3 regions of the Mesorhizobium sp. M0074 genome follow, and region 2 is predicted to be linked to each of the others. Evidence: predicted binding sites of a transcription regulator. Region 2 holds the regulator's gene; each other region holds the start of a gene.

Region 1 (3,280 bases), on a different contig from region 2:
CCGCCACCACCGGCCCGGCGAGCGGGCCGCGGCCGGCCTCGTCCATCCCCGCCACCGGCCAAAGGCCTTCGGCCATCGCCCTCGTCTCGAACGAGAAGTCGGGTTTCTCGACGATTTCGAAGAGAAGCGGAGAATCGGAACGCGGGCGAGCCATGGTGCGGCGAGGTTCGCATCGGCTCCGATTCTCCGCAAGTCCCCTCTGGGTCGGGCGGGGCACCGGACCAGGAGGGGGCTACCGTCTGCAAGCCCGGGGACAGGACAGGCCGGACGGGATTTTTCGCCTGCTGCGGCCGCTTCAAGCGGCTGGCGCGAGACGCTTTGTCACAGCAGCATCAGCTGCTCGGTCGCCTTGGCGGCGGGGACGAACTGGTCGGTCCTGAGCGAGCGCCGCTCGGCATTGAGGCCGAGCCGTTTGGCAGCGATCTCGAAACGCCGGCCGATCTGCCAGGCATAGGGACCGGAGCCTTTCATGCGCTTGCCCCATTCCGAATCGTAGTCCTTGCCGTCGCGCATCGAACGGATCAGCGACATGACGTGGCGATAGCGGTCGGGATAGTGGCGCAGCAGCCAGTCCTTGAAGATTGGCGCGACCTCCAGCGGCAGGCGCAGCAGCACATAGCCGGCCTCGCGTGCCCCCGCTGCCTGCGCCGAATCGAGGATGCGTTCCATCTCCGGGTCGGTCAGTCCGGGGATGATCGGCGCGACCATGACCGAGGCCGGAATGCCGGCGTCCGAAAGCTGCCTGATCGCCTCCAGCCGCTTGGTCGGCGTCGACGCGCGTGGCTCCATGGTGCGCGCCAGCATGCGGTCGAGCGTCGTCACCGACAATGCCACCTTGGCCAGCCCGCGTTCGGCCATGCGCGACAGAATGTCGATGTCACGCGTCACCAGCGCCGATTTGGTGACGATGCCGACCGGGTGCCCGCGCGCCTCCAGCACTTCGAGGATCTCGCGCATGATCCGGTATTGCTTCTCGATCGGCTGATAGGGATCGGTGTTGGTGCCGATGGCGATGGTGCGCGGCTGGTAATTGTCCCTGGACAATTCCTTGTCGAGCAGCCGGGCCGCATCCGGCTTGGCAAACAGCTTCGATTCGAAATCCAGCCCCGGCGACAGCCCCATGAAGCTGTGCGTCGGCCGCGCGAAACAATAGACGCAGCCATGTTCGCAGCCGCGATAGGGATTGATCGAGCGGTCGAAGGAGATATCGGGCGATTCGTTGCGGGTGATGATGGTGCGCGGCTTCTCGACCTGTACCTCGGTCTTGAAGGGCGGCAGCTCCTCCAGCGAATTCCAGCCGTCATCGAACACATGCCGGCTGACCGGCTCGAAACGGCCGGACGGATTGATGCCCGCCGACCTGCCGCGATTGCGGTCGGGACGGACGCGCATGCCGCTCTGCTCGATCATCGCATTCGCCATCTCGGCCCTGCCAGCGCCGAAGGCTGCAATATCGGCACGCACGATCTGTTCCATTTTGGCCCTTTCCCAGGGACTGTCCGCCCGCTGTCGAATCGCTCTGCTCATGAATGTATTCCTATCGCATTGACGAGAACAAAGCAAGAACTTTCTCGCGGCGCGCCGCAAAAACTGGCGCTGCCCACCGCTTTCCGCTATTCGGCTAAACATGCTCAGCGTCCTGATCGAAACCCTGAATGACGAGGAGGGCCTTGCCCGCACGCTCGCCTCGCTGATCGGCGGCGCGGTCGAAGGCGTGGTGCGCGACGTTCTCGTCTGCGATACCGGCTCGACCGATCAGACGCACCGCGTCGCCGAACATGCCGGGTGCCACTATGTCAGCGGCGGCATCGCCGCCGGCATCAGGCAGGCCAAGGGCGACTGGCTGCTTTTGCTGGAACCGGGCGCGCGGCTGGGAGAGGGCTGGATCGACGAGGTCGTCGCCCATACCGCCAGGCAAACCATGGCGGCGCGGTTCTCGCGGGCACGCGGCAGCCGCGCGCCGTTCCTGTCGCGCGTCTTTGCCGGAAATCGCGCTCTCGCCGAAGGCCTGGTGATCAGCAAGCGTCAGGCCGCCGCGCTGTCGAAGAATGCCCGCAGCGCCGAAGCGATCGCCCGCGGCCTGGCGACCAGGAGGCTCCACGCCGAGATCTGGGTCGCGCCGCGGAAGTGACGGCTTACCGTGCCGGTTCAGGGAACCCCGCCCAAACAAATTTTCTGGCGGGTCGTGGTTTATTGTGCATTGCACAAAATCTGGCCGGGGGTTACCATTCCCAGCGATATGGGCGAATAGGGTTTGGGGTGTGCCGGAGCGGCGACGACTAACGTCGATGCTGTTCCCTCGACATTTTGAGGACCCCGATGACCCTTTCAAGCCCTGACAAGTCCGGCGCTGCAAGCCTCGAGGCGATCGCGCGCAACGGCGGCACGCTGCGCCGCATCGCCGCCCGCATCCCGACCTATCTTTCCGACCTTCGCGAGAATCCGGCATGGCTGCCGATGTTCATGCTGGCCCGCACCATGCCGGCGCGGCGGCTGCACTGGCGCGGTGCAAAGCCTGTTCGGCCGGCGCGCAACGTCGGTGAAACGATGTTCGCCGGCGTCGACCGCGATGCCGTCGTCGGCGCGCTGCGGACGGAGGGGCTCTATTCGGGCCTGATGCTGCCGGCCGCCATCCATGAGGAGATCGCCCGCTTCGCCGAGCGCACGCCATGCTTCGGCAATTTCGACCGCCGGCTGGAATTCCTGCCCGAAAAACACGCCGATGCCGAAAAGCATTTCGGCCGTCCGCTGCTCAGCGGCCATTATTTCGAGCGGGTCCTCGACTGCAGCGCGGCGGTCGCCGTGCAGCGCGATCCGCTGCTTCTCGACATCGCGGCGCACTATCTCGGCAGTCAGGCCAAGCTGATCACCACCCGTGTCTGGTGGAGCTTTCCGACCGGTGGCGTCTCGGACGCCGACAAGAACATGGCCTCGCTCGGCAAATACCATTTCGACCTCGACGACTGGCGCATGCTGAAGTTCTTTTTCTACCTGGTGCCGGTCGACGCCGACACTGGGCCGCATGTCTATGTCCGCGGCTCCCATAACCGCCGCATCCTGAAGCATCAGCTGACGCTGCTGGTCGGCCATTCGGCGGAAGAGGTGCTGGGCGTCTACGGCGAGCAGAGCCCGGTCACGCTGACCGGGCCGGCCGGCCTCGGCTTTGTCGAGGATCCGTTCGGCTTCCATATGGGCACCGTGCCGACGCGCACGCCGCGGCTGATGATGGAGGTTGGCTTCGGCGTGTCGCCGCCGTCGCGCCGGCGTTTTCACGGCGAGC
Region 2 (3,280 bases):
ATCGAAGACGCGCGCGAATCGATCGCCGACCATATCCGCAGCCGCATCGGCGGTGCCGAGGGCGAGATTGCTGCTGCGCTGATCGTCGGCGTGCGCGCCGGCATTCCCGAGGAGATCAACGAAGCGATGCGGCGCACCGGCATCTACCACATCATCTCCATCTCGGGGCTGCATATGGCGTTGGTCGCCGGCACCATCATGGCGCTGCTGCGGGGTGCCTTTGCGCTGTTTCCCGATTTCTCATCGCGACGGCCGGTCAAGAAATATGCCGCGGCCGCCGCGCTTTTTTCGATTGCGGCCTACCTCGTCTTTTCCGGCATTGTCGTTGCGGCCGAACGCAGCTTCATCATGCTGGCGGTGATGCTTATCGCCGTGCTGTTCGACCGGGCCGCGCTCACCATGCGCAACCTGGCGATCTCGGCCATCGCGGTCATCCTGGTGTCGCCGCACGAGGTGGTCGGTCCGAGTTTCCAGATGTCCTTCGCCGCGACGGCGGCCCTTGTCGGCGCCTATGCAGGCTGGTCCGATTACCGCGCCGGCAGGGCCACCACGCCGCCACCGCGGCGGTCGCCGCTACGCTTTGCCACTCGAAAGGTCCTGTTGGGCATGTGCGGTCTGGCGATGACCTCGATCATTGCAGGGAGCGCCACGGCGCTTTTCGCCATATGGCATTTCCAGCGCGTGGCGCCGCTCAGCCTGTTCGCCAATCTGGCCATCATGCCCATCGTCTCACTGGTCGTCATGCCCTTCGCCGTTCTCAGCGCGCTGGCGATGCCGTTCGGTGCGGATGGCCCTTTCCTCTATGTCATGGGCAAGGGGCTGACGGCGATGATCGCCCTGTCCGGGTGGATCTCGGAGCGCTCGCCGATCGATGCGGTCGGGCTGATTTCGCTGAGATCCGTCCTTCTGGTGACGATCGCCCTCGTCATTGCCAGCATGGCGACGACCTGGTTGCGGCTGGCGGCACTTCCTTTTGCGCTCGCCGGCTTGCTGACGACAACGCAGACACGCATACCCGACGTATTGGTCTCGGAGGACGCGCGGCTGGTCGCGCTGCCGATCGGCAGCGGTGAACTCGCGGTCAACCGGGCACGCCCGAATGAGTTCACCATCGACAACTGGAAACGCGCGCTCACATCAGAGGCCATCGTCGCGCCGGAAACGCCTGGAAAGAACGACCCGCAATTCGACATTGCCGATCCGGCCGACCTACCGCCGGGCATGCCGTTCATTTGCACGGACGGCCTCTGCCTTGCCAGGCATCCATCCGGCGCGATCATCGCGCAAGCCAAGGACCGCGATACTGCGCGGCCAGCCTGCGCCTTTGCCAGCTTGATCGTCATCGACGACGCCACCGCCCATAACCCCTGCTACTACGACCGGCTGGTCCTCGTCGTCACCAAACGGCAACTGGCGCGCGCGGGAAGTGCCGCCGTCTATTTCGATCCACAAGCGGCAACACGCGCCGAGATCCGCTTCGCCGTCGAAAAATCATACCGGCCCTGGCACGTGCAGCGGAAATTTTCACGCGCGGCACGGGGCCTGCCGCCATACCGCAGGGCCGACAACCCCAAAGCCGGCGCCAAGGGCGGAGCTCAGTAGCGGCGGATCAGTCCGACGAGCTTGCCCTGCACCTTGACCCTGTCTGGTCCGAAGATGCGCGTCTCGTAGGCCGGATTGGCGGCTTCCAGGGCGATCGAGGCGCCCTTGCGGCGGAACCGCTTCAGCGTCGCTTCCTCCTCGTCGACCAGTGCCACCACGATCTCACCGGGGCTCGCCGTATCGGCATTGCGGATGATCACCGTGTCGCCGTCGAAAATGCCAGCCTCGATCATCGAATCGCCTTTGACCTCGAGCGCATAATGCTCGCCGCCCATGATCATATCCGGCGGCACCGAAATCGAATGCGTCTGGTGCTGGATGGCATCGATCGGCACACCGGCCGCGATGCGGCCCATTACCGGGATCGAAACGGCGGCGACGACATCGTCGTCATTGCCGGCTGCAGGGACACGCGACGATGTCGGCTTGCCCTGCCGAGGGGCGCCTTGCCCAAGGCTGCCCTGGATGACACTCGGCGAGAACTTGCGTGCCGCATTGAGGCCGGGGGCGATCGAGTCAGGCAGGCGTAGCACCTCCAGCGCACGGGCCCGGTTGGGCAAACGGCGAATGAAGCCGCGCTCCTCCAGCGCCGTAATCAGCCGGTGGATTCCGGATTTGGAAGCCAGATCGAGCGCTTCCTTCATCTCGTCGAATGAAGGCGGGATACCGCTTTCCTTCAACCTTTCGTGGATGAACATAAGCAGTTCGTGTTGTTTGCGTGTCAGCATAGCGACCCCCAACAGAATCAGAAAAACAAACCCAGAACAAACACTATCTGTTCCAGTTGTGTTCCGCAACTGTTTAAAGTTTAATGAATGCGTTAAGGCTCGGGAAACAAACGACGTCCCCTACCGGCGTACCGCATTTTCACCGCCGCGAGCCTCATCGCCTTGATTCTGCTTTCGTTTGCGCCCTTCTGGCCTCCTAGAAGGCGGCACTGGCATCGGCCGTCGGTCGGCAAAAGGCACGGAATTGAACCCGTATCGACTGTGCGGTTTGGTCAATGCACCGTGAACGAAACGAATTCAAAACGCCAACCTCGGGTTAAGTCCCGGTTTCCACCGCCTGGTCAGGCTGCTTCTCGCCGGTGGAGCCTTGCTGCGCGCAACCAGGTAATGGAAGAACAGTCGATGCGTGTCCGGCGTTGCGTTGGATCTTGGGGGAGCAGACAAATCATGACAGGAATTCCCGATCTCGTGGCCATAAAGGCGATGGATGCCGCGGATCCGTTGCGCGCGATGCGCGACCGCTTTGTGTTGCCGCAAGGAGTGATCTATCTCGACGGCAATTCGCTAGGAGCTGCTTCACGTGCCGCTTTCGATGAACTGCACAAGGCCGCGACCGAAGAATGGTCGCATGATCTCATCCGCGCATGGAACACGGCCGGCTGGTTCAACATGCCGCTTGAACTTGGCGACCAGCTCGGGCGCCTGATCGGTGCCGCGGCCGGCCAGACGGTGGTCTGCGACACGACATCGGTCAACATCTACAAGCTGCTGCACGCCGCCATGGCCATGCGACCGGAGCGGCAGGTCATCGTCGCCGAGGGCGATAGTTTTCCGACGGACCTCTACATGGCCGAGGGTGTGGTTTCGACGCGAAAAGATACGCTGCTGCGCCTCTCGGGGGTCGACGCGCCGACCATCGAAGAGCTGATCGACGAACGCACCGCCGTGGT
Region 3 (3,280 bases), 190 kb from region 2:
TCATCGTCGACAGCGACAAAAACTTCTATTTCCTGGAAATGAACACGCGGCTGCAGGTCGAGCATCCGGTGACGGAGCTCGTCACCGGCATCGACCTGGTCGAGCAGATGATCCGCGTGGCGGCCGGCGAAAAGCTCGCCATCAAGCAGAGCGACGTCAAGCTGAACGGCTGGGCGGTGGAAAGCCGCCTCTATGCCGAAGACCCGTATCGCAACTTTCTGCCGTCGATCGGCCGGCTGACGAAATACCGGCCGCCGGAAGAGGGAAAATTCGGCGAAATCGTCATCCGCAACGATACCGGCGTCACCGAAGGCTCGGAAATCTCGATGTTCTACGACCCGATGGTCGCCAAGCTGTGCACTTGGGCGCCGACACGGCTGGCGGCGATCGACGCGATGTCGGAAGCGCTGGACAGTTTCGTCGTCGACGGCATCGAGCACAACATACCGTTCCTGGCGGCGCTGATGCAGCATCCGCGCTGGCGGGAAGGGCGGCTATCGACGGCGTTCATCGCCGAGGAATATCCCGACGGCTTCGCGCCCATTGTGCCGAACAGCGAAGAAAACGCGGTGCTGGCCGCGATCGTAACCGCGGTCGAACTGCTGCGCCGCGACCGGCTCGACCGGCTGGGCGGGCGGCTGGCGCCGCATTCGGGCGCCTTGAAACGCGATTGGGTGGTGAAGATCGGCCGGGATTATCTTTCGGTTGCCGTCGTCGAAGGCATGATTTCCATTCCGATCGAGCTCGACCTCACAATCGACGGCGGCAAACCGCTGACGGTGGCCTCCGACTGGCGGCCGGGCGATCTCATCTGGCGCGGCGCGGTCGGCGGCCGCAAGGTCGCGGCGCAAGTCAGGCCGGTGCTGAACGGGTTCCGCATCGCCTGGAAAGGCATCTCGGTGACAGCCCGCGCCATGCTGCCGCGCACCGCCGAGCTCGAAAGGCTGATGCCGGAAAAAGTGGCGCCGGATACCTCGAAGATGCTGCTTTGCCCGATGCCCGGCCTCGTCGTATCGATCGCCGTTGCCGAGGGGCAGGAGGTCAAGGCCGGCGAGACGCTTGCCGTGGTCGAGGCGATGAAGATGGAAAACGTGCTGCGCGCCGAGCGCGATCTCATCGTCTCGAAGCTCAACGCCAAGCCCGGCGACAGCCTTGCCGTCGACGCGGTGATCATGGAATTTGCGTGAGTACTGAAATCCGCCCTCGACGCCCGTCAGAAGTTGGCAGGACAGAGGGGGGCGCGAAGGAACGCGACTTTGCAATTGGTTGAGCATGCTCGCTTGAGGAGGGACAAGGCGAGGCCGTGAGGAATTCGCACTTTTTTGCCGTCACAGCGTATTTTGTTCTTGCTTTGTGCCGGCAGCTATGCTACTAATTTGGCTATGGTGTTAATTGGCTCCAATGACCCGCCCGCTGTGGCGGGTTTTGTGTTTCCGACCTGAGGTTGGCGGGACAGCGCCCTCTCTGTCCTGCCGGACATCTCCCCCACGAGGGGGGAGATTGGCAGCTTCGGCGGTTGCTCTAAACTTCCAAAGCTCCAATCACTACCGCTGGACTCGTGTTACCCGGTGCCGGACAATACATCTTCATCGACTGAGTCCTTGTGAGGCGGCGCGAAAAAACCATGGCGGATGAAAGACTTCCACGCGATCCCTTGCTGCGCGAGGCCTATGCAAAGGCGTCGCGGGCGGAGGCGGCGGCGCGTCGGTTCATTCATCTGCGCGTGCATTCGGCCTATTCGCTGCTCGAAGGTGCCTTGCAGCTCGGCAAGATCGTCGGCCATGCGGTGCAGGACGAATGCCCGGCAATCGCCGTCACCGACACCAACAATCTGTTCGGCGCGCTGGAATTCGCCCAGAAGGCGGTAAAGGACGGCATCCAGCCGATCATCGGCTGCCAGATCGACCTCGCCTTTTCCGGCGAGGCGAGCGACAGCCAGCGCGACCGCAGGCGGCAAGGACCGGAGATGCGGCCGGTCGTCCTGATCGCCGCAACCGAGGCCGGCTACGGCAATCTGGTCAGGCTGGTCAGCCGCGTCTACCTCGAGACACCGCCCGGCGAAGCGGTGCATCTGACGAGCGAGATGCTGCAGGGCCACACCGACGGATTGATCTGCCTTACGGGCGGGCCGCGCGGTCCGATCGGCACTGCCTTGAAACAGGATCGCCGCGAACTCGCCGAGACCCGGCTCTCGGCGCTCAAGAGCCTGTTCGGCGACCGGCTCTATGTCGAGCTTGAGCGGGTCTCCGGCTACGACCGCGCCATCGAGCAGTCGTCGGTCGATCTCGCCTACCGCCACGATCTGCCGCTGGTTGCCACCAACGAGGCGTTTTTCTTCTCTCGTGAAGACTATGAGGCGCATGACGCCCTGATCGCCATCGCCGAAGGTTCCGTGGTTGCGGCCGACAATCGCCGCCGCCTTTCGCCCGACCACTTCCTGAGAAGCCAGGCCGATATGGCGAGGCTGTTCGCCGACCTGCCGGAAGCAATCGACAACACCGTCGAGATCGCGCTGCGCTGCTCGTATTACCCGAAGACCCGCAATCCGATTCTGCCGCGCTTTGCCGGCCGCGATGTCGCCGACGCCGATGCTGCGGTGAAGGCTGAGGCGCAGGAGCTTGCCAGGCAGGCGCATGAAGGGCTAGAGGCGCGGCTGGCGGCGCACGGGCCGACGCCCGGCTATACCGTCGAGCAATATCGCGAAAGGCTGGATTTCGAGCTCGGCGTCATCGAGAAGATGAAATATCCGGGCTATTTCCTGATCGTTGCCGACTTCATCAAATGGGCCAAGGCACAAGGGATTCCGGTCGGCCCGGGCCGCGGTTCGGGCGCCGGCTCGCTGGTCGCCTATGCCACGACCATCACCGACATCGACCCACTGCGTTTTTCGTTGCTGTTCGAGCGCTTCCTCAATCCCGACCGCGTGTCGATGCCCGACTTCGACATCGACTTCTGCCAGGACCGGCGCGAGGAAGTCATCCGCTACGTCCAACGGAAATACGGCCGCGACCAGGTTGGCCAGATCATCACCTTCGGCACGCTGCAGGCGCGCGCGGTGCTGCGCGACGTCGGCCGCGTGCTGCAGATGCCTTACGGGCAGGTCGACAAGCTGAGCAAGATGGTGCCGTCGAACCCGGCCAATCCGGTCAAGCTCGCCGACGCCATCGCCAACGAGCCGCGCTTTGCCGAAGAGGCGGAGCGTGAGCCGATCGTGCAGACGCTGCTCGATACGGCGCAGAAACTGGAAGGTCTTTATCGGCACGCCTCGACGCACGCCGCC

The links. Region 2 encodes LexA, which represses DNA repair genes until DNA is damaged. Its sites were predicted from a motif close to TGTTCNNNNTGTGTTCNG; they were not measured.
Region 1: a site for LexA is predicted at 1,551-1,568, ahead of NKJ73_RS24855 (PA0069 family radical SAM protein). Genes of this name have one in related genera too.
Region 3: a site for LexA is predicted at 1,342-1,359, ahead of dnaE (DNA polymerase III subunit alpha). Genes of this name have one in related genera too.

What each region holds. Positions count from the first base shown of each region.
Region 1 covers NZ_JAMYUM010000020.1:123,249-126,528, reverse strand. The annotation lists gene rnhB (ribonuclease HII) at 1-154, opposite strand, end outside; gene NKJ73_RS24855 (PA0069 family radical SAM protein) at 322-1,476, opposite strand; gene NKJ73_RS24850 (glycosyltransferase) at 1,628-2,131, shown strand; gene NKJ73_RS24845 (phytanoyl-CoA dioxygenase family protein) at 2,320-3,280, shown strand, end outside.
Region 2 covers NZ_JAMYUM010000003.1:172,224-175,503, reverse strand. The annotation lists gene NKJ73_RS05980 (ComEC/Rec2 family competence protein) at 1-1,602, shown strand, start outside; gene lexA (transcriptional repressor LexA) at 1,596-2,330, opposite strand; gene kynU (kynureninase) at 2,778-3,280, shown strand, end outside.
Region 3 covers NZ_JAMYUM010000003.1:362,437-365,716, reverse strand. The annotation lists gene NKJ73_RS06910 (acetyl-CoA carboxylase biotin carboxylase subunit) at 1-1,187, shown strand, start outside; gene dnaE (DNA polymerase III subunit alpha) at 1,625-3,280, shown strand, end outside.